3 regions of the Methylobacterium currus genome follow, and region 3 is predicted to be linked to each of the others. Evidence: predicted binding sites of a transcription regulator. Region 3 holds the regulator's gene; each other region holds the start of a gene.

Region 1 (9,512 bases), 3.2 Mb from region 3:
CGCAGATGCAGGTGTTCTTCGTCGCCACCCCGGCCGCGATCCTGATCGGCATGCTGGTCTTCCTGGCCACGATCGGGGTCATCATGGGCGTGTTCGTCGACGATCTCGGCCGCTTCCTGGCCGATCTCGGGAGGGCGTGAGGGGATGTCGGAGCAGGCCGACCAGGAAGACCGCACCGAAGACCCGACCCAGCGCCGCCTCGACGACGCGATCAAGCGGGGCGACGTCGCCACCAGCCAGGAGGTCAACACCTTCCTGATGCTCGGGGCCTTCACGCTGGTGCTGATGGTCGGAGCGGCGCCCCTCGCCCGCGGCCTGCTGACCGACCTGCGCGGCCTGCTCGCCCACCTGCACGAGGTGCCGTCGGATCCGGCCGGCTACCTCGCCTTCGGCCGCCGGGCGCTCGTCGCCGGCCTGCTCGCCCTCGCGGTGCCGATGGGCGCGGTGGCGGCGGCGGGCCTCGTCGGCGGCCTCGTCCAGCACCCCCTGGTCTGGACCACCGAGACGCTCGCGGCCAAGTGGAGCCGGGTCTCGCCGATGGCCGGCGCCAAGCGGCTGTTCGGCCCCGAGGCGTGGTTCCAGTTCGGCAAGGGCGTCGTCAAGATCCTGCTCGTCGGCGTCGCCGCGGGCCTCGTCCTGTGGGGCGACCGCGACCGGCTCGAAGCCTTCGCGCGGCTCGAGCCGCAAGGCGTGCTCCAGGCCACCCTGGCGCTCTGCCTGCGGCTGATGGGCGCGGTGCTGGCAGCCTACGTCGTCGTCACCCTCGGCGACGCGCTCTACCAGCGCTTCCGCTGGCGGGCGCGCCTGCGCATGTCGAAGCAGGAGCTCAAGGAGGAGCTGAAGGAGCAGGACGGCAACCCGGAGGTGAAGGGGCGCATGCGCCAGATCCGCATGCAGCGGGTCAAGAAGCGCATGATGGCGGCTGTGCCGGGCGCGAGCGTGGTCGTCACCAACCCGACCCACTACGCGGTGGCGCTTCGCTACGAGGCCGGGATGGCCGCCCCGGTCTGCGTCGCCAAGGGCGTCGATGCGCTGGCATTGCGCATCCGCGAGGTGGCGCGCGAGAACGGCGTGCCGGTGGTCGAGAACCCGCCGCTGGCCCGCGCGCTCCACGCCACCGTCGAGATCGACGCCGCGGTGCCGCCCGAGCATTACCGCGCCGTGGCCGAGGTGATCGGCTACGTGCTGCGCCTGCGCCGGCGCCACTGAGCCTTGTGAGCGTTGCGCCTGGTCCGCGGCGGCCGTGTCGTGCGAAGCACTGATCCGGCGGATCCGGCCCCGGAACGAACCGGGTTCATTCCACGGAAACGCCGCGCCTGCTAGGGATCGGACGAGACCGGCCTCCAGGGCCGCAGAATTGGGGTCCGGCTTCCACGGCCGGCCCCTGGGGAGTGTCGAGGCGACATGCCGGAGTTGAGCTCATCCGCGGCGGAGGCCGCCCTCGACCGCTCCGAGCGGCCCGGCCGGGTCAGCCTGCTCCTGCTGCTCGCCGGCCTCCTGGTCGGCGCGGCCGTGGGCCTGAGCTTCGTCGCCAACGAGCAGGCCCAGCCGATCATCCTCGGCCTCCTGGCGCTGCTGGCCATGGCGGGCGTGTTCTGCCTGTTCGCCTTCGCGATCGGGGCGATCCAGCTCACCGGCCAGGGCACCCGCAACGACGTCACCAAGGCGGTGGTCGATGCCGCGCCCGACGGCATGATTGCCATGGAGGAGGGCGGCCGGCCGATCTACGCCAATGCCGCCTACCTGAAGCTCGCCGGCAGCGACACCTTCACCAACCTGCGCCCCGTCGAGCGGGTCTTCGTCGGCTCGCCGGAGGTCTCGGAGGCGGTCTACCGCCTCGCGCAAGCCGCGCGCGAGGGCCGCTCCCTGTCGGAGGAGATCCGCATGGCGCCCCCGCCCGGCGGGGCGGCGGAGCGCGACTTCGCCTGGTTCCGCATCGGCGTGCGGCCGCTGCCGCTGCCGCGCCGGCCGGTGGCCCTGTGGAGCGTCGCCGACATCACCCATGAGCGCGAGCGCCAGGAGAACGTCTTCCAGGAGCTCCAGCACGCGATCGACTACCTCGATCACGCCCCGGCCGGCTTCATGGCGGTCGATCCCAAGGGCTCGGTCGTCTACATGAACGCGACGCTGGCGGCCTGGCTCGGCCACGACCTGGCGCAGGTCGGCTCGGGAGGCTTGCGCCTGTCCGAGATCCTGCCCGACGATCTCGGGCCGGTCCTGATCGGCGGCAAGGGCGAGCCCGGCGAGGTCCGCACCGACCGCTTCGACCTCGACCTGCGCCGGCGCAACGGCCACCCGCTCTCGGCCCGGCTCTACCACCGCGTCGCCTACGGCCAGGACGGGCGGCCCGGGGATTCGCGCACCCTGGTGCTCAACCGCTCCGCCGGCGAGGAGAGCAGCGACGATCCGCAGCAGGCGGCCGAGCTGCGCTTCGACCGCTTCTTCAACACCAGCCCGGTCGCGGTGGCGACGCTCGCCGCCGACGGGCGGCTGGTCCGCGCCAACGCCTCCTTCGCCCGGCTGTTCGGCACCCTGCCGCGCACCGGCGACGGCAGCGAGTTGGGGCCGCCGGTGCGCGACTTCGTGGTCGAGCGCGACCGCCACGTGATCGAGGCCGCGGCGCGGGCCGCGGCGGAGGGGCGGGGTGACGTGCCGCCGGTCGAGATCGGGGTCTCGGCGCCGGTCAACCGCTCGGCCCGGATCTGGCTCAGCCCCGCCGGCACCGCCGGTGGCGCGGAGGGCGCGGTGATCCTCTACGCCCTCGACACCACGGCCCAGCACCAGCTCCAGCAGCAGGTCAACCAGGCCCAGAAGATGGAGATGGTCGGCCAGCTCGCCGGCGGCATCGCGCACGACTTCAACAACGTGCTCCAGGCGATCATCGGCTACTCGGACCTCCTGCTGGCGAGCCACCGGCCGACCGATCCGGCCTTCCAGGACATCATGCAGATCAAGCAGAACGCCAACCGGGCCGCCAGCCTGGTGCGGCAGCTGCTGGCCTTCTCGCGCCGCCAGACCCTGCGGCCGGAGGTGATCCACCTCGGCGAGGCCCTCTCTGACCTCACCCTGCTGCTCAAGCGCCTGCTCGGCGAGCGGGTCGAGCTCGACCTCAAGCACGGCCGCGACCTCTGGCCGGTCAAGGCCGATGTCAACCAGTTCGAGCAGGTGATCGTGAACCTCGCGGTCAATGCCCGCGACGCGATGCCGGACGGCGGGCGCCTGCTGATCCGCACCGCCAACATGACCGCGGAGGCTGTAGGGGCCTTGCGCCTCAATGGCCTGCCGGGCGCCGACCACGTCCTGATCGAGGTCAGCGACACCGGCACCGGCATGACCCCGGAGGTGATGGAAAAGATCTTCGAGCCGTTCTTCACGACGAAGGAGGTCAACAAGGGCACGGGCTTAGGCCTGTCGACGGTGTTCGGCATCGTCAAGCAGTCGGGCGGCTACATCGACGTGCGCTCGACCGTCGGCCAGGGCACGGTCTTCGCCATCTACCTGCCGCGCCACGTACCGGTGCCGGAGACGGAGGCGCCCGAGGCCCTGCCCGCGCTCGCCCCGCCCGCCTCCGGAACCGCCCCGGCCGCTACGGCGGCCGCGCCCGCGGCGGAAGCCCCGAAGGCGCCCGCCCGCGACCTCACCGGCCGCGGCACGATCCTGCTCGTCGAGGACGAGGATCCGGTCCGCGCCGTCAACGGCCGGGCGCTCACCGCCCGCGGCTACACCGTGCTCGAGGCGGCCTCGGGCCTCGAGGCGCTGCAGATCATGCAGGAGCGCGACGTGCCGGTCGACCTCGTCGTCTCTGACGTGGTGATGCCCGAGATGGACGGCCCGACCCTGCTGCGCGAATTGCGCAAGGCCCATCCGGCCCTCAAGGTGATCTTCGTCTCCGGCTACGCCGAGGACGCCTTCCGCAAGAACCTGCCCGACGGCGAGGAATTCAACTTCCTGCCCAAGCCCTTCAGCCTCAAGCAACTCGTCGAGACGGTGAAGACCACGATGGCGGGGTGAGGGCTGCGCGGGTCGCATCCTTGTGGCCGCCCGCCGGGCTTACATCCCTGTATGGAACGCGGAGGCGGCCACAAAGAGCGCGATCAGCATGCGCGAACTCCAGAAGATGTCGGCCGGCGCGATCCAGGCGCTGCCGCATGCGATGCCGATCAAGAACGGCGCTGCGACCGTCGGCATCCTGCTGCCGATTCACCGTGCGTCTCCGGAGTGCATGCGCAGGGTGATGGCTGAGGTCCGGGCGGGTGCGGAGAAATATTCGCCGGAAGAGAACGCCGCCATCGATCGGCTCCTGGCCGAGCGCGGCGCCGAGTGACGGAGAAGCTGGCCGCCACGAGTCTTCCTCGGCGGCGGCCTTCCAGCATGTTGGTCGTCGATACCACCATTATTTTGAGCGCCGCCCTGGGGCCCCGTTCCGCATCGATTGTCGACTCGCTCGCCGACCGAAGAGCCGTGGCGACATCCGCACGTGTCGCCGAGGAGGTTCGACGCGTCCTGGGCGGCGTTTCGGATCTCCCGGCGGGAGCACCAGGGCACGCCGAGGTGATCCTTGCAGGCATCGATGTCATCGACGCCTCGTATGACTCTGACCGCGTCGAGGATGCGGCGCGCGTCCTGTGCGACGCCGTCGCGTCCCGCAACGGGTCGACGAGCGACGCTCGCCTTCTGCGGCTGGCTCCTCGACGCCGACATCGCGAGCCACCGCCGCGACTTCGCCGGAACCGGCTGGCCGTCCTGCTCGACCGCCAACCTCACGCGCTTCCTCGCGGGTGCCTGAGCGCGCCGGAATCTCACAACGATTCTCCGGCCCGCCCTTGCCGAATGAGAACAAAACGAGTACGTAAAACCCAGCCGCGCGATTGAGACTTGCCGCCCCTCCTGCCATAAGGACCCGCCGAGATGGCTCAGCCCCAGATGCGACTGGTGGAAAACCCGACCATGGACAAAGACAAGTCGAAGGCGATCGACGCCGCCCTCGCCCAGATCGAGCGCGCCTTCGGCAAGGGCTCGATCATGCGCCTCGGCAAGGGCGACAAGGTGCAGGAGGTCGAGGTCGTCTCGACCGGGTCGCTGGGCCTCGACATCGCGCTCGGCGTCGGCGGCCTGCCGCGCGGGCGCGTGATCGAGATCTACGGGCCGGAATCCTCCGGCAAGACCACGCTTGCCCTCCACACCATCGCCGAGGCCCAGAAGAAGGGCGGCGTCTGCGCCTTCGTGGATGCCGAGCACGCCCTCGATCCGGTCTATGCCCGCAAGCTCGGCGTCAACCTCGACGATCTGCTGATCTCGCAGCCCGATACCGGCGAGCAGGCCCTCGAGATCACCGACACCCTGGTGCGCTCCGGCGCCATCGACGTGCTGGTGGTCGATTCGGTAGCGGCGCTGACCCCGCGGGCCGAGATCGAGGGCGAGATGGGCGACCAGCAGCCGGGCCTCCAGGCCCGCCTGATGAGCCAGGCCCTGCGCAAGCTCACCGGCTCGATCTCGCGCTCGAACTGCATGGTCATCTTCATCAACCAGATCCGGATGAAGATCGGCGTGATGTATGGCAGCCCCGAGACCACCACGGGCGGCAACGCCCTGAAGTTCTACGCCTCGGTGCGGCTCGATATCCGCCGCATCTCGACCCTCAAGGACCGCGACCAGCCGATCGGCAACAGCGTCCGGGTCAAGGTGGTCAAGAACAAGGTGGCGCCGCCGTTCAAGCAGGTCGAGTTCGACATCATGTTCGGCGAGGGCGTGTCGAAGGTCGGCGAGCTGATCGACCTTGGCGTCAAGGCCGGCATCGTCGAGAAGTCGGGCGCCTGGTTTTCCTACGACAGCCAGCGCCTCGGCCAGGGCCGCGAGAACTCGAAGGGCTTCCTGCGCGACAACCCCGACATCGCCAACAAGATCGAGGCCTCGATCCGGCAGAATTCGGGATTGGTCGCCGACCGGATCCTCGAGAACGCCACGCCGACGGCCGACGATCTCGACGAGGGCAGTGCCTGATCCGACGGATCAGTCCTGACGACATCCGGGGCCGCCGCGCGACGAGCGCGGCGGCTCTTTTCCGTTACAGTCCCGGCCCGGCCCAGCCGAACAGCCCGGCGAACACGAAGCCGATGCCGACGATCGCCACGCCCCAGACGGGCGTGCGGATCCACGGGATGCCGAAGCCATAGATCGGCAGGTAGAGGAGCCGGGCCCAGAAATAGAGCTGGGCTCCCCACGCCACCGCGCCGCCCTGCCGGCCCGAGACCGCCGCCGCCAGGACCAGGGCGGCGAAGAGCGGGAAGGTCTCGAAGAAGTTCTTGGAGGCGCGCTGCAGCCGGGCGGCGGCGCCGGTGACCTCGCCCTCGCTCTCGCGGTTGCCTGCCGCCCAGGCCAGCCCGCCGCGCTGGCCGAGCCCGGCGGCGGAGGCGGCGACGATGTGGACGAAGCCGAGGGCGGCCGAGAAGGCGAGAAGGCGGATGTCTTCGGTCATCGGGGCGTGGATCCTGGCGGGCGCGAACAGCCGCGCTTGTCCGCCGTCACATAGCGGCGCTGCCCCGCCTCGACACGGGGGGAACGCGTGACTAAAGACACGCGAATGCATCCGCGGGCCGCCCGCCGGTGCGCCCTGTTTCCAGCCCGCCCGCCCGGCCCGCCTTCCGCAGAGACGATTCTTCCCATGAGTGGCGTCAACGAGATCCGGTCCACCTTCCTGGACTACTTCGCCAAGCACGGCCACGAAGCGGTGCCGTCCTCGCCGCTGGTGCCGCGCAACGACCCGACGTTGATGTTCACCAACGCCGGCATGGTGCAGTTCAAGAACGTCTTCACCGGCGTCGAGAAGCGGCCTTACCAGCGCGCCGTCACGGCCCAGAAATGCGTCCGCGCCGGCGGCAAGCACAACGATCTCGACAATGTCGGGTACACCGCGCGCCACCACACCTTCTTCGAGATGCTGGGCAACTTCTCGTTCGGCGACTACTTCAAGCCGCTCGCCATCGAGCTGGCCTGGAACCTCGTCACGAAGGAGTTCGGGCTCTCGCCCGAGAAGCTGCTGGTCACGGTCTATGCCGACGACGAGGACGCCGCCACCCTGTGGCGCAAGATCGCCGGCTTCTCCGACGACCGCATCATCCGCATCAACACCTCCGACAATTTCTGGCAGATGGGCGATACCGGCCCCTGCGGCCCGTGCTCGGAGATCTTCATCGACCAGGGTCCGGAGCTGTGGGGCGGGCCGCCCGGCAGCCCGGAGGAGGACGGCGACCGCTTCCTCGAATTCTGGAACCTCGTGTTCATGCAATACGAGCAGATCGAGCCGGGCAACCGGGTCGGCCTGCCGCGGCCCTCGATCGATACCGGCATGGGCCTCGAGCGCATGGCGGCGATCCTCCAGGGCGTGAAGAGCAACTACGACACCGACCTGTTCCGCAGCCTGATCGATGCCGTGGCGCATCAGGTCGGGCGGGCGCCGGAGGGCAAGCAGACGGCGTCCTACCGGGTGATCGCCGACCACCTGCGCGCGTCGTCCTTCCTCGTCGCCGACGGGGTGCTGCCGAGCAACGAGGGCCGCGGCTACGTGCTGCGCCGGATCATGCGCCGGGCCATGCGCCACGCCCAGCTGCTCGGCGCCCGCGACCCGATGATGTACCGGCTGGTGCCGACGCTCGTGCGGGAGATGGGCCAGGCCTATCCCGAGCTGGCGCGGGCCGAGAGCCTGATCGCCGAGACCCTGCGCCTGGAGGAGACCCGCTTCCGCCGCACGCTGGAGCGCGGCCTGTCGATCCTCGACGCCGAGACCCGCGACCTCTCTGAAGGCCAGAGCCTGTCGGGCGAGACCGCCTTCACGCTCTACGACACCTACGGCTTCCCCCTCGACCTGACCCAGGACGCGCTGAAGTCCCGCGGCATCGCCGTCGACACGGAGGGCTTCTCGGCCGCGATGGAGCGCCAGCGCGCGGCCGCCCGCGCCGCTTGGGTCGGCTCGGGCGAGGCCGCTACCGAGACCCTGTGGTACGCCTTGCGCGAGCGCACCGGCGCCACCGAGTTCCTCGGCTACGACACCGAGGAGGCCGAGGCCGTCGTCACCGCGATCGTGCGGGGCGGCGCCGAGGTCGAGGCGATCAAGGCCGGCGAGGAAGGCCTGCTCGTCGTCACCCAGACGCCGTTCTACGGCGAGTCCGGCGGCCAGGTCGGCGATACCGGCACGGTGACGGGCCAATCCTCCAATGGCTCTGGCCTCAAGGCCCGTGTGACCGCGACCGAGAAGAAGCTCGGCGACCTCTTCGTCCATCACGTCGCGGTGGAGGAGGGATCTTTGAGCCTCGGCCAGCCGGTCGAGCTGAAGGTCGATCATGCGCGCCGCTCGGCGATCCGCGCCAACCACTCCGCCACCCACCTGCTGCACGAGGCCCTGCGCCAGGTGCTCGGCGACCACGTCGCCCAGAAGGGCTCGCTGGTCGCGCCCGAGCGCCTGCGCTTCGACATCAGCCACCCGAAGCCGATCGAGGCCGACGAGCTGGCCCAGGTCGAGGAGATCGCCAACCGGGTGCTGCTCCAGAACGAGCCGGTGGTGACGAAGCTGATGGCGGTCGACGATGCCATCGCGTCGGGCGCCCGCGCCCTGTTCGGCGAGAAGTACGGCGAGGAGGTGCGGGTGGTCTCGATGGGCCGCGACAGCGCCGCCGATGGCCGGGCCAAGACCTTCTCGGTCGAGCTCTGCGGCGGCACCCACGTCGCGCGCACCGGCGATATCGGCGTGGTGACGATCCTCGCCGAGAGCGCGGTCGGCGCCGGCGTGCGCCGGATCGAGGCGATGACGGGCGACACCGCCCGCCGCCACCTCGCCGGCGAGAGCCGTCAGCTCGCCGCGCTCGCGGGCCTGCTCAAGGTGCCGGTCGCCGAGGCGCCCGAGCGCCTGGCCGCCCTCCTCGACGAGCGTCGCCGAATGGAGCGCGAACTCTCCGATGCGCGCCGCAAGCTCGCCATGGGCGGGGGCGGCAGCGGGTCGGCCGACGACGGCGTGCGCGAGGTCGCGGGCGTCAAGCTGATGGCACGGGTCGTGCAAGGGGTCGAGATGCGCGACCTCAAGAGCCTGGCCGACGAGGGCAAGAAGCGGCTCGGCTCCGGGATCGTGGCGATCGTCGGCGTGGCGCCGGACGGCAAGGCCGGCCTCGTCGTCGGCGTGACCGAGGATCTGACCGGCCAGTTCGATGCCGTCGCCCTGGTGCGGGCGGGATCGGAGCGGCTCGGCGGCAAGGGCGGCGGCGGGCGCCGCGACATGGCCCAGGCCGGCGGTCCCGACGGCGCGGCGGCCGAGGTCGCCCTGGAGGCGATCACGGCCGCCCTCGCGGCGGCCTGAGGGGACTCGGATCGAGGAAACTCGAGCCGGGGAAACGTGAGGCCGCGCGCGGCCGGTCGGTGGCTGATATCGAAGCGTCACACATGATGCTTTAGAGCCACAGGCTAGGCTTGTGCGCGGCGCAGATGACGGCTCTTTGGCCGGGCGCGACGGCTCGTCTTCGACCACG
Region 2 (9,512 bases), 910 kb from region 3:
TGCCCGACCCGACCTGGGGCGAGATCGGCATCGCGGTCTGCGTCGCCCGCGAGGGCATGACACTCTCCGAGGACGACGTGATGGCGTTCCTGTTCGACAAGGTCGCCCGCTACAAGCTGCCGCGCCGGGTCATCCTGCGCGACTCGCTGCCGAAATCCGGCTACGGCAAGATCACCAAGAAGATGGTGCGGGAAGAGTTGGAGGCGGCGGGCCTTCTGGGCGGGAAGGCGCAGGGATGAGCGCGCCCCAGACGCGGACCGAAGCGCCCTTCGCCACCCTCGCCCAGCCGGGCCCCGCCCGGCCGGAGCGCTGGCTTGCCGCCAGCGGCGCCCTCCTCCATCGCGCCTTCGACCTGGCGCCGGGGCGCACGCTCCTCGACGCCGTCGCCGGGCCGCTCACTGAAGCCGGGATGCGGGGCGGCGTGGTGCATCTCTCCGGCGGGACCTTCTCGCCCTTCGCCTACGTGATGCCGGCCCTCTCGTCGGATCCGCGCTTCGCCGCCTATTACAGCGAGACCTTCCGCCCGGCGGGCGAGACCCGGCTGGAACGGGCGAGCGTCACCTTCGGCGAGCGCGACGGCGCGGGCTTCCTGCACGTCCACGGCACCTGGATCGAGCCCGACGGGCAACGCCGCGCCGGTCACCTGCTGCCGGCGGAGGTCGTGATCGCGGAACCGGTCCGGGCAGAGGCCTGGGGCGCGGCGGGCGCGGCTTGGCGGGTCATCCCGGATGCCGAGACCAATTTTTCGCTCTTCACCCCGGTTCCCCTGTCGGCGGGAGAGCCCGGGTGCCTGCTCCTGAAGATCCAGCCGAACGAGGAGATCCACGCCGCGATCGAGGCGGCCGCCCGCGCGCACGGCCTCGCGACGGCGCGGGTGCGCGGCATCGGCAGCATCGTGCAGCCGGCCTTCGCCGACGGGCGGGTGATCCCCACGGATGCCAGCGAGGTGTTGATTCCCGACGGGACCGTGCGCTCCGGGCCTGACGGTGACCTGGTCGCGCATCTCGATATCGCGGTGGTTGACGTGGCGGGCGCCATCCACGAGGGGGTCTTGCTCCGCGGCGCCAACGCCGCCTGCATCACTTTCGAGCTGTGCCTGACGGCGGAGTGAGGGCGTCGCGCGCGACGACGTAGACATGCACCAGCTCCTGGCGATTCCGCGCCGGGGCGTGGATCACCGCCTCGCGCCGGAAGGTCAGGCCGTAGGCCCGCATCACCGCGAAGGAGCCGGCATTCTCCGGTTGCGCGCTGGCCTCGATCCGGTCGACGTCGAGCCACGCGACCGCGACCGGGAGCAGCGCGTTGGCCGCCTCGCGCAGGTAGCCCCGGCGATGATGCGCCTCGCCGAGCCAGTAGCCGAGGGCGGCTTTTCGCGGGTCCTCGCGGGTCCGGTGCAGCATGATCCAGCCGAGGAGTTCGCCGGTGTCGCGGGCGGTCACTGCGAGCGACAGCGCCTGCCCCGACTCCGCCATGGCGCGCGCCGTCGCGATCCGCTCCCGCGCCATCGCGACGGTGAAGGGCAGCGGCCAGGAGGCGAGCCATTGGCTCACCGCCGGGGTCATCATGGCGCTCGTCGCCTCCGCGTCCTCGGGGGCGACGGGGCGTAGGTGCAGGCGGGGCGTGTCGAGGGTGGGCGGAAGCCGGCCGGTCATGGTGGGAAGGTAGCAGGGATTTCCCTAGGGGAAAGACGCATCGGTCCTTCCCGCGGATGGCAAGGTTGCCCGACGAAAAACCCGCGCCTCATCCGGTGATGCGCACCCGCCTCAAAACAAACTGTACTGCCCACCCACCCCCACCGGCACCGCGAACAGATCCGTCCGCAACCGCATCCTCTCCGCCGGATAGCCGAGCCGGCTCATCGCCACGCGCATCCGCTGGTCCAGCAGATCCGCATAAGGCCCCGTCCCGGTGAAGCGCCGCCCATAGGTCGCGTCATAGACCTTGCCGCCGCGGGCCTCGCTCAGCAGCGCGAAGGTCCGACCCGCCCGGTCGGGATAGTGCTCGGAAAACCAGTCGCGCATCAGGTCGGCGAGTTCGTGCGGCAGACGCAGGAGCACACCGCCGGCCTCGCTGGCGCCCGCCTCCCGGGCGCGGGCGAGCACGGCCTCGATCTCGTGGTCGTTGAGGCCCGGGATCAGCGGCGCCACCAGCACCATCACCGGTACCCCAGCCGCGGCCAGGGTCCGGATCGCCGCCAGGCGCTTCTCCGGCCGCGGGGCGCGGGGCTCCATCCGGCGGGCGAGGTCGGGGTCGAGGGTCGTGACCGAGAGCGCGACCTTCACCAGGCCTTGCGCCGCCATCGGCGCCAGGATGTCGAGGTCGCGCAGGACGAGGTCGGACTTGGTGACGAGGCCGACCGGGTGGCGGAAGCGCGCCAGCACCTCGAGGATGCCGCGCGTGAGGCGGTAGCGCCGCTCGATCGGCTGGTACGGGTCGGTGGCGGTGCCGAGCGCGATGGTGCGGGGCGCGTAGCCCCGAGCCGACAGTTCCCGCTCCAGGAGGGCGGCGGCGTCGGGCTTGGCGAAGAGCTTGGTCTCGAAGTCGAGCCCCGGCGACAGGCCCGCATAGGCGTGGTTCGGCCGGGCGAAGCAGTAGACGCAGCCATGCTCGCAGCCGCGATACGGATTGATCGAGCGGTCGAAGCCGATATCGGGCGAGTCGTTGCGGGTGATGATGCTGCGCGCCCGCTCCAGCGTCACCTCGGTGCGCAGCGGCGGCAGCTCCTCCTCGATCTCCCAGCCATCCGCGAAGGCCTCGCGCGCGGCGGCCTCGAACCGGCCGGTCGGGTTGGCGGTGGCGCCGCGCCCGCGGCGGGATTCCGCCACCGGAGTCGACCCGGCGAGGCGCCGCGCCGCCCACCCGCATCCCGATTCCATTCTGGTCTCCCCCGTCGAACGCGGCCGAGATTTGAACAAAACAGGAACAAGCGCAAGTGCCAACGATCAAGGCAGGACGCGCCGCCTCCCATCCGCTATGGCGCGATCATGTTCACGGCAGCCATCCACCTTCCCGGCGCGATCGATCCGGAGCGCATCGACGCCCTCGCCGACACCCTGGCGGCCCTCGTGGCCGGCGTCGCGGCGGGCGTGGTGGGCGATGCGGTGATCGCAGCAGAGCATCCGGACGATCCGGAGGTCGCCACCATGGCGGAGAGCACCGGGGCGGCCCTGGTGGCGCGGGGCAAGAGCCCGTGGGTGGCGGCGGCAGGATTGGCGCGCCGGCCCTGGATGCTGTGCCTGGAGGCCGGGGACGTGCCGGCGGAGGGCTGGATCCGCGTGCTCGACCGGTTCGGCGCCACGACGCAAGCCGACGCGGTCGGCCGGCTGCGCCGCCCGCACGCCGCCCTGTTCGAGCGGATCGCCGGGCGGCGCGAGGCGCTGACAGGCACCCGCCAGGTGCGGGCCGGCGACCTCGTGCGGGTGCAGGCCGTGCGGGCGGGCCTGCCGCTCAAGGCCCGCCTGCCGGTCAGGCCCCTGCGGGGGGCGCTGCTGCGGGGCTGATCGAACCGCGCTTCAGGTGCTCGTCGAGGCGCGGCATGATCTCGACGAAGTTGCACGGCCGGTGCCGGTAATCGAGCTGGGCCGCCAGGATGCCGTCCCAGGCGTCGCGGCAGGCCCCGGGCGAGCCCGGCAGCACGAAGACGTAGGTGGCTTTCACCACTCCGGCGGTGGCCCGCGATTGCAGGGTCGAGGTGCCGATCTTGTCGTAGGAGATGCGGTGGAAGATCGCCGAGAACCCGTCCATCCGCTTCTCGAACAGCGGCTCCAGCGCCTCCGGCGTCACGTCGCGGCCGGTGAAGCCCGTGCCGCCGGTCGTGATGACGACGTCCACGGCCGGATCCGCCGCCCATTCCCGCACCTGAACGCGGATCGCCTCGACGTCATCCGGCACGATCGCCCGGGCGGCGAGGCGGTGGCCCGCTTGTGTCAGGCGCTCGGCGAGCGTGTCGCCCGAGCGGTCGTCGGCGAGCGTGCGGGTATCCGAGACGGTGAGCACCGCGATGCCGAGCGGCACGAAGGCGCGGGCCTGGTCGAGCCCGGCCATCAGAGCTGCGCGGCCCGGAAGGTGTCGCAGGACTGGGTCTGGCCGCTGCGATAGCCGGTCTGGAACCAGCGCATGCGCTGGGCCGAGGAGCCGTGGGTGAAGGAATCCGGCACGACGTAGCCCTGGCTCTGCTTCTGCAGCCGGTCGTCGCCGATGGCGCTTGCCGCCTGCATCGCCTCCTCGATGTCGCCGGGCTCCAGCGCCTTGAAGCGGTCGTCCGAGTTCTTGGCCCAGACGCCGGCGAGGCAATCGGCCATCAGCTCGACGCGGACCGAGAGGGCGTTCGATTCGCGCTCGCCGACCTGCTGCTGCTTGCGCTGCACCTTCGGCAGGATGCCGAGCACGTCCTGGACGTGGTGGCCGACCTCGTGGGCGATGACGTAGGCGTAGGCGAAGTCGCCCTTCACCCGGAACTTCTGCTCCATCTCCTTGAAGAAGGTGGTGTCGAGATAGACCTTCTTGTCGAGCGGGCAGTAGAACGGGCCCATCGCGGCCCGTGCCTGGCCGCAGCCGCTGCGGGTGCCGCCGGTATAGAGCACCATCGTGGTCGGGGTGTATTGCCGCCCGGTCTGGTTCGGCAGCACCTGGTTCCACACGTCCTCGGTGTTGCCGAGGATGGCGGCGGCGAACTTGCCGGTCTGGTCCGAGGGGGCGCCGGTGCGCCGGTCGGGCTGCTGGCCCTGCTGCTGGCCTTGTTCCTGGGGCGCGCGCTGGCGCGTCACGGTCTCGGCGCCGCCGATCAGGATCGCCGGGTTGATGCCGGTGACCCAGCCGATGATGCACAGGATCACGATGGTGCCGATGCCGAGGCCCCCGGCACCGCCTCCGGGGAAGCCGAAGCCTCCGCCGCCGCCGCCTTCGCCGCGACGGTCCTCGACGTTGTCGGAGGTGCGAAAATCTTCCCAGCGCATGGTCAGCTACCCGTTGGCCCCTTGCCTCATGCGGCGACGGCTACGCGGCGCAGGCCTGAGGCTCAAGAGTAATCGACGGGAGCCGGCACGGTTCCGCTTAGGCGGCCTACCGCTCCCCCTCGTCGAGGGCGGCGCGCAACGCGCGGAAGTCGCGCCAGGCGAGGCGCTTCTGCAGCGGCTGGCGCAGCAGGTAGGCCGGGTGGAGGGTGGCGAGCAGCCGGATCTCGCGCTTGCCGGTGCGATAGGGGAACCAGCGGCCGCGGGACTTCAGGATGCCGTCCTTGGTGCCGGCAAGCGCCTGCGTGGCGACGCCGCCGAGGCAGACCAGGAAGTCGGGATCGGCCAGCGCGATCTGTCGCTCGATGAACGGCTTGCAGGTCGCGATCTCCTGCGGGGTCGGGTTGCGGTTGCCCGGCGGGCGCCAGGGGACGACGTTGCCCACATAGGCGTTCGAGCGGTCGAGGCCGATCGCCGCCATCATCCGGTCGAGGAGCTGGCCCGAGCGGCCCATGAACGGCTTGCCCACCCGGTCCTCGTCGGCGCCGGGCGCCTCGCCGACGAACATGACCCGCGCCTGCGGGTTGCCGTCGGCGAAGACGAGGTTCTTGGCGGTGAAGCGAAGCGCGCAGCTCTCGAACCGGGCAAGCAGGCCTTCCAGCTCCTCCAGGCTCGCGGCGGTGGCGGCGAGCTCGCGGGCATCGCCCGCCGCCTCGCCGGGGGCCGCGGCGGCGGAGCGCCCATAGGTGCTGGGCGTCTCCGCCCGAGGGGCTTCTCGTCGCGGGATCTCCTGTCGACCCGAGACCTCCTGTCGAGGCGGGATCTCCTGGCGCGCGGGCACCAGCCGGGCCGGCTCATCGGGCGGCGGCGGTTCCGCCGACGCGGCGCGGCAGGTCGGTGCCTCGGGCTCTGCCGCTTCCCGCGCCGCCCGGCGCGGCGCCTCCGGCTCGGCGAAGCGGTCGTGCGGCGTCTCGTCCAGCACGGCATCGACGCCCGCCGCGACGTGGAAGTCGAGGAAGGAGAGAAGGTCGCGGCTGTCGGAAGCGTCGGGTGTCATAAGTCTGATGTGGCGTGCCGCGCGGCTGTGGACAACAGGCGCGACATGACGCGCACAGGCATTCTCGCGCGTGAGGGCCGGGCGCCGCCGCTTGCGCCCGGGGACACGCCGTCGCACGGTCCGGCCGCCGGAACCGCTTGAGGCGGCCCGAGATCGTTTATATGTGAACTATTGCGACACCAGGGAGGAACGGGATGGAGCTGCCGGAACGCGAGGCGATGGACTTCGACGTGGTGATCGTCGGAGCGGGTCCGGCCGGGCTGGCTGCCGCCATCCAGCTCAAGCAGCTCGCGGCCGAAGCCGGCACCGAGGTGTCGGTGGTGGTGGTCGAGAAGGGCAGCGAGGTCGGCGCCCACATCCTGTCGGGCGCCGTCATCGACCCGAGCGGCCTCGACTCGCTGGTGCCCGACTGGCGCGAGGATCCGGACCGCCCCCTCAAGACCGAGGTGGTGAAGGACGAGTTCATGTTCCTCGGGCCGGCCGGCGGCATCAGCCTGCCGAACATCGCCTTCCCGAAGCTGATGAGCAACCACGGCAACTTCGTCGGCTCGCTCTCCAATGTGACCAAGTATCTCGGCCGCAAGGCGGAGGAGCTGGGCGTCGAGATCTATCCGGGCTTCCCGGCGGCCGAGATCCTGTACGACGAGGCCGGCGCGGTGGTCGGCATCGCCACCGGCGATCTCGGCATCGCCCGCTCGGGCGAGGCACGGGACGACTTCACCCGCGGCATGGAGCTGCGCGCCAAGTACACGGTGTTCGGCGAGGGCGCCCGCGGCTCGCTGACCAAGAAGCTGATCGACCGCTACCGCCTCAACCAGCATTCCGACCACCAGAAGTACGGGCTCGGCGTGAAGGAGCTGTGGCAGGTCAAGCCCGAAAAATTCCGGCCGGGGCTGGTGCAGCACTCGATGGGCTGGCCGCTGCCGAACAAGGCCGGCGGCGGCTCGTGGCTCTACCACTTCGACGACCACCTGGTCTCGGTCGGGTTCGTGACGCACCTGAACTACGAGAACCCGACCCTGTCGCCGTTCGAGGAGTTCCAGCGCTTCAAGACCCACCCGATGATCCGCGACGTGTTCGAGGGCGCCAAGCGCATCGGCTACGGCGCGCGGGCGATCATGGAGGGCGGCTGGCAATCGGTGCCGAAGCTCGTCTTCCCGGGCGGCTGCCTCGTCGGCGATTCCGCCGGCTTCGTCAACGTGCCGCGGATCAAGGGCTCGCACAACGCGGTGCTGTCCGGCATGCAGGCCGCCGGCGCGATCCACGAGGCGCTGGCCGCCGGCCGGGCCCAGGACGAGCTGACCTCCTACGAGGAGGGCTGGCGGTCGAGCCCGATCGGCTACGACCTGAAGCGGGTGCGCAACGTCAAGCCGCTCTGGTCGAAATACGGCACGGTGATCGGCGTGGGACTGGGGGGCCTCGACATGTGGCTCAACGAGCTTGCCGGCCTGTCGCTGTTCGGCACGCTGAGCCACGGCAAGCCGGACTATGCCTGCACCAAGCCGCTCAAGGACGTGACGCCGATCAAGTACCCCAGGCCCGACGGGGTGCTGACCTTCGATCGTCTCTCGTCGGTCTACCTCTCGAACACCAACCACGAGGAAGATCAGCCGGTCCACCTCCAGGTCAAGGATATGGGCCTGCAGAAATCCTCCGAGCACGATGTGTTCGGCGGGCCTTCCGGCCGCTACTGCCCGGCAGGCGTCTACGAGTGGATCGAGGAGGGCGGTGCGCCGCGCTACCAGATCAACGCGCAGAACTGCGTCCACTGCAAGACCTGCGACATCAAGGACCCGAACCAGAACATCAACTGGGTCACGCCGGAAGGTCCCGGCGGTCCGAACTACATCAATATGTGAGAAGGCGCGCGGGCTCGGATCGCGGGCCCGCGCGTTCCTTCGACACTCTGCCTGACCGGACGACGTCCGCGCGGTCGGGCAGGATCGCGCTGAACGGTTCGACCTCGCGGAAGCAGGTCCGCTGAAGCAGCGCCCGATCACGGTGCCTGACGGTACGCGACCGTAACGTGAAGGCCGCAAGCATTGGCTGTCCCACCCGCACCCTCATCCCGAGGTGCCGGCGATCTTCAATCGACTGACACCTCAGGATGAGGGCGTGGATGGGGTGGGCTGGCAACCGCCACGTCGGACAATGCTTGCGCCCGGCCGGCGTCCGGACTGCGCGACGCGGCAGCCCCCTTCTCCATCACGGGCGCACCGGCGCAATCGGCCGGGTCTCGCCCAAGACGAACGATCCGGGGACGCGGCAGCGCGAGCCGCCGGCCCTACCCCTCCACCACCAGCTCCACCCGGTCCGCCGCGAACAGGCTGCGCGTCGCCTGGATCGGCACGCCTGCCGCGTCGACATTGACGCTGGTGAGCACGATCAGGACCCGGCCGGGCGCCAGATCGAGGCGGGCGGCCTCGTCGGCGGCGGCGGGGCGGGCGCCGATGCGCGTCGAGAGACGGGTGTAATCGGCGATGCCGAACTCCGCATAGGCCCGGGTGAGCGAGCCGAGCGCCGCGTAGGCGCGGTCGAACCCATCGAAGCGCGGCAGCGGCAGGCAGGTGCGGGCGGTCGAGAGCGGCGTGTCGTCGGCGCGGTGGATCGTCTGCAACTCGAGCATGGCTGAGCCGGGAGCGATCGCCAAGGCCTCGGCAGTCGCCGCATCCGCCGGCACGGCGGCGGCCCCGAGCAGGTCGCCCCAGGCCTCGCGACCCGCCTTGCTGACGATCTCCGAGAAGCGGGTGCGCCGGCCGATCGGATAGGCGAGCCGCGGCGTCTCCACGAAGGTGCCGCGCCCTTGCGTCGCCCGCACCAGCCCGCGCTCGGCCAAGGCTGCCAGCGCCCGGCGCACGGTGTGGCGGTTGACCCCGAACCGGGCCGCCAGGGCCGCCTCCGTCGGCAGCTGGCTGCCCGCGGCGAGGCGACCGGCCTCGATGTCGGCGGAGAGGCCGTCCGCGATCTGGCGCCACGCCGCCAGACCCTCGCCCCGCGCCAGGACCGTCACCGTGCCGTCGCTGCCCGCGCCCATACCGTCATCCAAACTTCATTTGCCCGAGGTTCGTTGGTTGTCTATACCACTAGACAACACGGAGGCCAGCAGGCAATCCCGATGCCGGACCATACCCCACCCTTGAGCGAATCGCCCGATCCCGCCGCCCGCCGCGCCGTGATGGCGCTCTGCGGCGAGGCCCGCGCGGAGGAGCTGCGCGACGCCCTGGCGGCGCTCGGTGCCGTCGACGAGCCCGAGGACCTGCGCCCGCCGGAGACCGGCCTGGTGATGACCCGCGGCCGCATCGGCGGCGACGGACAGCCATTCAACCTCGGCGAGGCGACGGTGACCCGGGCGGCGGTGCGCTTGAGCGGCGGCGAGACCGGCTTTGCCTATCATCTCGGCCGCGACCGGGCGAAGGCGCGGCTCGCCGCGACCCTCGACGCCCTGTGGCAGCGGCCGGAACGGCGCGAGGCGGTCGAGGCCGTACTCGCCCCCGTCGCAATCC
Region 3 (9,512 bases):
TCCGGCGACGCGCCGCCTTCCGCCGCATCGCCCTCAGTCCCAACGGCCGCTCCGGGGCGCTCACGATCGCCACTCTCGACCCGTCGGGCGCCTTCGCCCTCACGGTGACGGCCTCGACCCGGCGCCCGGTGCGGATCGACCTCCCCGCCCTGCCGGAGGCCGGGGACCTCACAGCGGCGCTTGCCGCCGCGATCCCGGACGGGCTCTGGTACGACGACGTCCACGGGGCGCCGGACTGGCGCCGCCACGTCACCGGGCTCCTCGCCGAGGAGGCCCGGGCCGAGCTCGCGGGAGGCGGCGCATGAGGCTGACGGTCAACGGAACGGTGCACGAGGCCGCGCCCCGCGCCGGGCAATGCCTGCGCACCTTGCTGCGCGAGCTCGGCTGGTTCGGGGTCAAGAAGGGCTGCGATGCCGGCGATTGCGGCGCCTGCACGGTGCATGTCGATGGCGAGCCGCTGCATTCCTGCCTGGTGCCGGCCTTCCGGGCGGCGGACCGGAGCATCACCACGGCCGAGGGACTGGCCGGCCCCTGCGCGCCGGAAGGCGGCGTGCCGGACGTCCTCCACCCGGTGCAGGCGGCCTTCGTCGCCGCGCAAGGATTCCAGTGCGGCTTCTGCACCTCCGGCATGGTGATGACGGCCGCCGCCCTCGACCAGGGCCAGCGGCGAGACCTGCCGGCGGCCCTGAAGGGCAATCTCTGCCGCTGCACCGGCTACCGGTCGATCGCTGACGCGATCGCGGCGATCTCGCCGAAGATCGCGGCGATCTCGCCGGAGATCGCGGGCATCGGCCGACCCGTCCCGTCGACCTGCGAGCATAGCCCTCCGGCCCCGGCGAGCGCCGCCCTCGTCAGCGGCCGGGCCCGCTACACCCTCGACCTCGCTCTGCCCGGCGCCCTGCACCTGAAGGTGCTGCGCTCGCCCCATGCCCATGCGCGGGTCCTGCGCATCGACACGCGCGCCGCCCTGGCCCTGCCCGGGGTGGTGCGGGTGCTCACCCACGCCGACGCGCCGGACCGGCTCTTCTCCACCGCCCGGCACCAGAACCCCGCCGACGATGCCAGCGACACCCGGGTGCTCGACCCGGTGCTGCGCTTCGTCGGCCAGCGCGTCGCGGCGGTGCTCGCCGAGAGCGAGGCGGCCGCGGAGGCCGGCTGCCGGGCCTTGCGCGTCGACTACGCGGTGCTGCCGGCCTGCCTCGATCCCGAGCACGCCCTCGACCCCGACGCGCCCCTGGTCCACGGCGCGCGGCCGACGGGCGAGGATGCGCCGCCGCGGCATCCCCACCCCAACCTCGCCGCCGAGGCGCATGGCGAGATCGGCGACGTCGCGGCGGGTCTCGCCGCGGCGGATGTGGTGCACGAGGGCGTCTACCGCTCGCAGCGGATCCAGCACGCGCATCTGGAGACCCATGCGGCCGCAGGCTGGCGCGACCCGGACGGGCGCCTCGTCATCCGCTCCAGCACGCAGGTGCCGTTCCTCACCCGGGACGCGCTCTGCGCCCTGTTCGATCTCCCGCGCGAGGAGGTCCGGGTCGAGTGCGGCCGGGTCGGCGGCGGCTTCGGGGGCAAGCAGGAGATGCTGACCGAGGACCTGGTGGCGCTCGCCGTGATGGCGACTGGCCGGCCGGTGCGCTGGGAGCTGACCCGCACCGAGCAGTTCACCGCCACCACGACCCGCCACCCGATGCGGGTGCGGGTGCGCCTGGGCGCCCGCCGCGACGGCATCCTGACGGCGATCGCCCTCGACGTGCTCTCGAATACCGGCGCCTACGGCAACCATGCCGGCGGCGTCCTGCATCACGGCTGCAACGAGGTGATCGCGGTCTATCGCTGCGCCAACAAGCGGGTCGACGGCTATTCCGTCCACACCCACACCCTGCCGGCGGGCGCGTTCCGCGGCTACGGCTTGAGCCAGACGATCTTCGCGGTCGAATCCGCCATGGACGAGCTCGCCCGGGCGCTCGGCCTCGATCCGGTCGAGCTGCGGCGCCGCAACGTGGTGCGGCCCGGCGACCCGATGGTCTCGACGAGCCTGGAGCCGCACGACGTCCAGTACGGCAGCTACGGGCTCGACCAATGCCTCGACGCGGTCGCCGAGGCCCTGTCCGCGCCCCCTCCCCCAGGCCCGCCGGGCTGGCGCACGGGTTCCGGCATGGCACTCGCGATGATCGACACCATCCCGCCCCGCGGCCACGTCGCGCAAGCGCGCATCGCCCTCGGCGAGGACGGGCGCTACGTCCTGAGCGTCGGCACGGTGGAGTTCGGCAACGGCACCTCGACGGTGCATGGCCAGATCGCCGCCGAAGCCTTGGGCACCACGCCGGACCGGGTCGGCTTGCGCCAGGGCGACACCGACGCGGTCGGGCACGATACCGGCGCCTATGGCAGCACCGGCATCGTGGTGGCCGGCCAGGCCACCCTGCGCGCCGCGGATAGCCTGGCCGCGATCCTGCGCGAGCGCGCCGCCGCGCGCCTCGGCCTCGATCCCGCCGCCTGCCGGCTCGACGGCGACGCCGTCACGGCGGGCGACACCCGGATCCCGCTCGCCGATCTCGGTTCCGCGGAGGCTCTGGGACAGGCCGACGGCACCCCGCGCTCGGTGGCGTTCAACGTCCAGGGCTTCCAGGTCGCGGTGCATCCCGGGACCGGAGAGCTGCGTATCCTCCGAAGCATCCACGCCGCCGATGCCGGACGGGTGATGAACCCGGTGCAGTGCCGCGGCCAGATCGAGGGCGGCGTCGCCCAGGCGCTCGGCGCCGCGCTCTACGAGGATCTCCGGATCGATGCCGAAGGCCGGGTCGCGACCCCGTCCTTCCGCACCTACCACATCCCGGCCATCGCCGACGTGCCCCGCACCGAGGTGATCTTCGCCGACACCCATGACGGGATCGGGCCGCTCGGCGCCAAGTCGATGAGCGAGAGCCCGTTCAACCCCGTGGCGGCGGCGCTCGCCAACGCCATCCGGGACGCGACCGGCGCGCGGCTGACCGCGACGCCCTTCGCGCCCGACCGGATCTACCGCCAGATCAGCGATGCGACCCGCAGCGGCAAGGAGGAGCGATGGACCTGAAGCGCGACGACGGCCTGACCCGGCCGGGCGGATCGTCCCCAGGTGGATTTCTGGAGCGCACCTTCGCGCTCTCGGCCCACGGCACCACGATCCGCACGGAATTGCTCGCCGGGCTCACCACCTTCCTGACGATGGCCTACATCATCTTCGTCAATCCCAACATCCTGGGCGATGCCGGGATGCCGAAGGGCGCGGTGTTCGTCGCCACCTGCCTCGTCGCGGCGATCGGCTCGCTGGTGATGGCGTTCTACGCCAATTACCCGATCGCCCTCGCCCCCGGCATGGGGCTCAACGCCTACTTCGCCTACGTGGTGGTGCTCCAGATGGGCTACACTTGGCAGGCGGCGCTCGGCGCGGTGTTCATCTCCGGCCTGTGCTTCATGGCCGTCACGCTGACGGGCCTGCGCCGCATCATCGTCGAGGGCATCCCGCGCTCGATGCGCATCGCCATCACGGTCGGCATCGGGCTCTTTCTCGCGATCATCGCACTGAAGAGCGCCGGCGTGGTGGCGGCGAGCCCGGCGACCTTCATCACCCTCGGCGACCTGCACAAGCCGAGCACGGTGCTGGCCGTCCTCGGCTTCCTGATCGTCGCGGTGCTCTCGGTGCGCAAGGTGCGGGGCGCGCTGCTCGCCGGCATCCTGTCGGTGACGGCCTTGAGCTTCATCGTGGCCGACAACAGCTTCCAGGGCGTCGCCTCGCTGCCGCCCTCGATCACCCCGACCCTGTTCGCCCTCGACATCAAGGGCGCGTTGTCGGGCGGCCTGCTCAACGTGATCCTGGTGTTCTTCCTGGTCGAGCTTTTCGACGCCACCGGCACGCTGATGGGCGTCGCCAACCGGGCGGGCTTGCTCACCGAGGGCAAGATGGAGCGCCTCGACAAGGCCCTGATGGCGGATTCGTCGTCGATCTTCGTCGGCTCGCTGCTCGGCACGTCGAGCACGACGGCGTATCTCGAGAGCGCGTCCGGCGTCGAGGAGGGCGGCCGCACCGGGCTCACCGCCGCGACCGTGGCCGTGCTGTTCCTCGCCTGCCTGTTCTTCGCGCCGCTGGCCGGCTCGGTTCCGGCCTACGCCACGGCGCCGGCCCTGTTCTACGTCGCCTGCCTGATGCTGCACGAACTGGTCGATCTCGACTGGGACGACCTGACCGAGGTGCTGCCGGCCTGCGTCACCGCGCTGCTGATGCCCTTCACCTACTCGATCGCGAACGGCGTCGCCTTCGGCTTCATCACCTACGCGGTGATCAAGCTGCTCACCGGCCGCTTTCGCGACGTGAAGCCGGTGGTGTGGGTGATCGCGGGCGTGTTCCTGTTCAAGTTCGTCGCGACGGGCAGCGCGCATTGAGGAAGCGCAAGTCCTGTCGGATTTTGGCGCGCCGATCGACTTCCGGAAATTTCCATCCGGAAGTCGCATCGCCGGCCAGGCGTCCACCAAACGAAGGACGCCAAGTCGATCCGGAACTCTGATCATGCGCGCGGGCGCCTCAACCGATCAGGACTCGTCGCGATCTCGCGCCCTTTCGTCGAAAGGGCCCCATGGACCAGACCAGCCGCCGCGTCTTCCTCGGAACCCTGGCCGCAGGCGGCAGCTTCGCCGTCGGCGGAGCCTTCGCCGCCCCCGATGACGGTCACGCGGCCGGCGCCGACGTCGCCCCCGCCGGCACCTTCCTGCGCACGATCCCCCGCAAGGCGGGTGAGGCGCCCGCCTTCACGATCTCGCTCGATGCCGGCCCGATCAAGGCGACCTCGGGCGGCTGGGCCCGGGACGTCACGACGCGCCAGCTTCCCATCGCGACCGGGATCGCGGGCGCGCATCTGTTCCTCAATCCGGGCGGCGTGCGCGAGATGCATTGGCACACCTCCGCCGAGTGGGGCTACATCGTCGCCGGCCATTGCCAGGCGACGGTGATCGACGCCGCAGGCGAGATGGAGGTGGTCAATTTCGCGCCCGGGGACACCTGGTACTTTCCCGGCGGCCACGCCCACGCGATCCAGACCCTCGGGACCGATCCGTGCCACGCGATCCTCGCCTTCGACGACGGCCTCTACGGCGAGCACGGCACCTTCGGGCTCTCCGACTGGATGAGCCGCTTCGATCCGGCGATCCTCGGCCACGCTCTCGGCGTGCCGGAGGCGACGCTGGCGGCGCTTCCCCCGGGCGAGACCTACATCATGCAGGGGCCCGTCCTGCCCCTCGACGGCCCGGCCGCGCGCGCCGGGCGGCCCCTCGCGCCGTCGCGGTCGCATCGCTACGGGCTGGCGGGGAGCGAGGCGATCGTGGATGCCGCCGGCAGCACGATGCGGGTGGCGCCCGCGACCGCCTTCCCGGTCTCGTCGGGGATGACAGGCCTCCTCGTCCGGCTCGCGCCCGGCGCGATCCACACCCCGCACTGGCACCCGGGCGCGAACGAGTGGCACTACGTCCTGCGGGGGCGCACGCGCGTGACCTTGTTCGGGCCCGACAAGCGCCTGGCCGTGGCCGAGCTGGGCCCCGGCGACTGCGCCTGCATCCCGCGGGCCTGCGGGCATTCCGTCGAGAATACCGGAACAGAGACGGCCGAGATCGTCGGCGTGCATGACAGCGGCGTCTACAGCGAGACGTCGCTGGCGCTCTGGCTCGCCCAGGCGCCGCGCCACCTTCTCGCCGCCAATCTCGGCCTCGACGAGCAGGGAACCGCCGGCTTTCCGACGGCGTCGCGCGTCTTCAGCCGGCCAGCCTGAGGGCGCCGACGGCTCGCGAGGCATCCGAGCGCAGCATGAAGCGGGCCGACATCAGGCCCGCCTTCCTGTCTGATCGCCTCAATACTTCCGGACCAGGCTCACCAGCCGGCCCTGGATCCGCACCCGGTCCGGCCCGAGCACCCTTGTCTCGTAGGCCGGGTTGGCGGCTTCCAGCGCGATCGAGGAGCCGCGGCGGCGCAGGCGCTTGAGGGTCGCCTCCTCGTCGTCGATCAGCGCCACCACGATGTCGCCGGTATTGGCGGTCTCCTGGCGGCGGATCACCACCAGGTCGCCGTCGAGGATGCCGGCCTCGATCATCGAGTCGCCGCGCACCTCCAGGGCGTAATGCTCGCCGCTGGCCAGGAAGTCCGGCGACATCGCCACCGAGCGGCTCTGGCTCTGGATCGCCGAGATCGGCGTGCCGGCGGCGATCCGGCCCATGACCGGCACGCTGACCGACTGGCCGTTCTCGTCCGACGCCGTCGTCATCGCCGGGATGCCGGCGGGCCGCTTCGGCTCGTGGGCGCGCCCGCCCTCGACCACGCTGGGGTTGAACCGCACCACCTCGGCGCCGGATCCGGTTCCCCCGGATGCGGCCGCGACCGGCCCGGTCCCCGTGTCGGGCAGGCGGATCACCTCGATCGCCCGGGCCCGGTTCGGCAGGCGGCGCAGGAAGCCCCGCTCCTCCAGGGCCGTGATCAGGCGGTGGATGCCCGATTTCGACTTGAGATCGAGGGCGTCCTTCATCTCGTCGAAGGACGGGGGGACACCCGTCTCGCGCATTCTCTGCTGAATGAAGCGGAGCAGGTCCAACTGCTTACGCGTGAGCATGTGACACTCTCATCCCCGCGCTGGCGCGCTCCGGAAACAAATCGCGAACATGGTAAGCGTTCCGCAAGTGTTCCGCAAGCGGGTCTGACACTGCGGCGCGCGAACGCAGCAGAGGGGAGAGAACCCGGCCAGTTCGGGCGATGTCGGACAGGCAAACCGGGCGTGTCCTCGGGGGAAAACCGGCCGGCTCACTGCCGGAGAGACGTTCCGCGGGCGCTATCGGCGGGCCGGCTCCGGCCGGTGCGTGACGAGCGGGTCGGGCGGCGGCTCCGCGGTCGCGGAGAGCGGCCGGTTGACGTCGTCCGCCAGCGAGTCGACATGCGCCGGAGGAGCGGCGGCGACGTCCCTGCCGGCATCGGGCGCCGGGGACTTGCCGGCAATGACCTGGGGCAACCGCAGGCCGGCGGCGGTCGTCTGCGCCGCCTGCGCCAGCACGGGCGCGGGAAGCAGGATCACCGCCACGATGCCGGCACCCAGGATCGACTTCGTCCGACGCTCTCCTCTCGCCGACGGGCGTGGGCATACGAGGAGCCGGAATGGCTCCATCGAAGCCGGTTCGGCATGGCCGGGCGGCTTCCACGACGAGCGCTCCCCTCGCCCCTCAGCCCCGCCCCTTGCGCCCCTTGTATTTCGGCCGCTGGCCCGGGAAGCCCTGCGTCGAGCGGCCGGTCGGGCGTTCGGCGTAGGTGAAGGGCACCTCGCGGTCGGTGCCCGGGCCCATGTCGTCGAGGTCGGGCTCGCGGATGCGGGTGCCCTCGTCGGAGGTACCCTTGCCGCCGGGGCCGTAGCTCAGGGATTCAGGCCCCAAGGAGTCAGGCCCCCTGCGCTTGCGCTTGGCGCCGAAGCGGCCGGCCTCGCGCTCGACCTCGGCCTGTCCGGCCATCGGGTCGTCGGCGATGGCGAGTTCGGTGGCCTGGAGCCGCTTGAGCTCGTCGCGCAGGCGCGCCGCCTCCTCGAAGTCGAGGTCGGCGGCGGCCGTCCGCATCCGCTTCTCGAGGTCGGCCATCACCGCCTTGAGGTTGTGGCCCACCGTCACGGCGGACTTGGCCAGCCCCGTATCGACCTGGACGTGGTCGCGCTCGAAGACGCTCTCCAGGATGTCGGCGATGTTGCGCTTCACGCTCTGGGGCGTGATGCCGTGCTCCGCGTTGTAGGCGAGCTGCTTCTTGCGCCGGCGCTCGGTCTCCGCCATCGCCCGCTCCATCGAGCCGGTGACCTGGTCGGCGTACAGGATGCAGCGGGCCTCGGCGTTGCGGGCGGCGCGGCCGATGGTCTGGATCAGCGAGGTCTCGGAGCGGAGAAAACCCTCCTTGTCGGCGTCGAGGATGGCGACCAGCGCGCATTCCGGGATGTCGAGGCCCTCGCGCAGGAGGTTGATGCCGATCAGCACGTCGAAGGCGCCGAGCCGCAGGTCGCGGATGATCTCGATGCGCTCCAGGGTGTCGATGTCCGAGTGCATGTAGCGCACCCGCACGCCGTTCTCGTGCAGGTACTCGGTCAGGTCCTCGGCCATGCGCTTGGTCAGCGTCGTCACCAGCGTGCGGTAGCCGGCGGCCGCCACCTCCTTCACCTCCCCCAAGAGGTCGTCGACCTGGGAGCGGGCCGGGCGCACCTCGATCACCGGGTCGACGAGGCCGGTCGGCCGGATGACCTGCTCGGCGAAGACGCCGCCGGTCTGCTCCAGCTCCCACTTCGCCGGCGTCGCCGAGACGTGGATCGATTGCGGGCGCATCGCGTCCCATTCCTCGAACCGCAGCGGGCGGTTGTCGAGGCAGGAGGGCAGCCGGAAGCCGTATTCGGCGAGCGTCGCCTTGCGGCGGAAGTCGCCCCGGTACATGCCGCCGATCTGCGAGACCGTGACGTGGCTCTCGTCGGTGAAGACGAGGGCGTTGTCGGGCAGGTACTCGAACAGGGTCGGCGGCGGCTCGCCGGGTTTCCGGCCGGTGAGGTATCGCGAATAGTTCTCGATGCCGTTGCAGGCGCCCGTGGCCTCGATCATCTCGAGGTCGAAGGTGCAGCGCTGCTCCAGGCGCTGGGCCTCGATCAGCCGGCCCATCCGGGTCAGCTCCTCGACCCGCCACTTCAGCTCGTCCTTGATGCCCTTGACCGCCTGCTGCAGCGTCGGGCGCGGCGTCACGTAGTGGCTGTTGGCGTAGACCTTGACGAACTTGAGCGTGTTGATGGTCTTGCCGGTGAGCGGATCGAATTCCGAGATCGACTCGATCTCGTCGCCGAACAGCCCGATGCGCCAGCCGCGGTCCTCCAGGTGGGCCGGCCACAGCTCGATCACGTCGCCGCGCACCCGGAAGGTGCCGCGGGCGAAGTCGGACTGGATGCGCTTGTATTGCAGCGCCACCAGGTCGGCGACGAGCTGCCGCTGCTCGATCTTCTCGCCGAGGCTGACCGTGAACGACATCGCCGTATAGGTCTCGACCGAGCCGATGCCGTAGATGCACGAGACCGAGGCGACGATGATGACGTCGTCGCGCTCCAGGAGCGCCCGGGTGGCGGAGTGGCGCATCCGGTCGATCTGCTCGTTGATCGACGATTCCTTCTCGATGAAGGTGTCGGAGCGCGGAACATAGGCCTCAGGCTGGTAATAATCGTAGTACGAAACGAAATACTCGACGGCGTTGTCGGGAAAGAAGCTCTTGAACTCGCCGTAGAGCTGCGCCGCCAGGGTCTTGTTGGGGGCGAGGATGAGGGCCGGGCGCTGGGTCTCCTCGATGACCTTGGCCATCGTGAAGGTCTTTCCCGAGCCCGTGACCCCGAGCAGCACCTGGTCGCGCTCCTGTCCCTTCACGCCGGCGACCAGCTCGGCGATGGCGCGGGGCTGGTCGCCGGCCGGCGTGAAGTCGGACTTGAGGCGGAACGGGACGCCGCCCT

Evidence for each region. Region 3 encodes LexA, which represses DNA repair genes until DNA is damaged. Its sites were predicted from a motif close to TGTTCNNNNTGTGTTCNG; they were not measured.
Region 1: a site for LexA is predicted at 4,833-4,850, ahead of recA (recombinase RecA). Genes of this name have one in related genera too.
Region 2: a site for LexA is predicted at 2,908-2,925, ahead of DA075_RS04710 (PA0069 family radical SAM protein). Genes of this name have one in related genera too.

The regions. Positions count from the first base shown of each region.
Region 1 is NZ_CP028843.1:3,289,087-3,298,598, reverse strand. It holds gene fliR (flagellar biosynthetic protein FliR) at 1-140, shown strand, start outside; gene flhB (flagellar biosynthesis protein FlhB) at 145-1,209, shown strand; gene cckA (cell cycle histidine kinase CckA) at 1,405-4,011, shown strand; gene DA075_RS15425 (hypothetical protein) at 4,100-4,324, shown strand; gene DA075_RS36595 (hypothetical protein) at 4,610-4,786, shown strand; gene recA (recombinase RecA) at 4,909-6,000, shown strand; gene DA075_RS15415 (MAPEG family protein) at 6,065-6,475, opposite strand; gene alaS (alanine--tRNA ligase) at 6,662-9,343, shown strand.
Region 2 is NZ_CP028843.1:1,028,609-1,038,120, reverse strand. It holds gene DA075_RS04725 (acyl-CoA synthetase) at 1-239, shown strand, start outside; gene DA075_RS04720 (PCC domain-containing protein) at 236-1,111, shown strand; gene DA075_RS04715 (GNAT family N-acetyltransferase) at 1,080-1,652, opposite strand; gene DA075_RS04710 (PA0069 family radical SAM protein) at 1,764-2,876, opposite strand; gene DA075_RS04705 (hypothetical protein) at 2,985-3,500, shown strand; gene moaB (molybdenum cofactor biosynthesis protein B) at 3,466-4,044, opposite strand; gene ypfJ (KPN_02809 family neutral zinc metallopeptidase) at 4,044-4,955, opposite strand; gene DA075_RS04690 (uracil-DNA glycosylase) at 5,062-6,009, opposite strand; gene DA075_RS04685 (electron transfer flavoprotein-ubiquinone oxidoreductase) at 6,204-7,868, shown strand; gene phnF (phosphonate metabolism transcriptional regulator PhnF) at 8,294-9,043, opposite strand; gene phnG (phosphonate C-P lyase system protein PhnG) at 9,125-9,512, shown strand, end outside.
Region 3 is NZ_CP028843.1:118,830-128,341, forward strand. It holds gene DA075_RS00555 (FAD binding domain-containing protein) at 1-305, shown strand, start outside; gene DA075_RS00560 (molybdopterin-dependent oxidoreductase) at 302-3,073, shown strand; gene DA075_RS00565 (NCS2 family permease) at 3,064-4,419, shown strand; gene DA075_RS00570 (cupin domain-containing protein) at 4,611-5,795, shown strand; gene lexA (transcriptional repressor LexA) at 5,874-6,626, opposite strand; gene DA075_RS00580 (hypothetical protein) at 6,843-7,082, opposite strand; gene uvrB (excinuclease ABC subunit UvrB) at 7,228-9,512, opposite strand, start outside.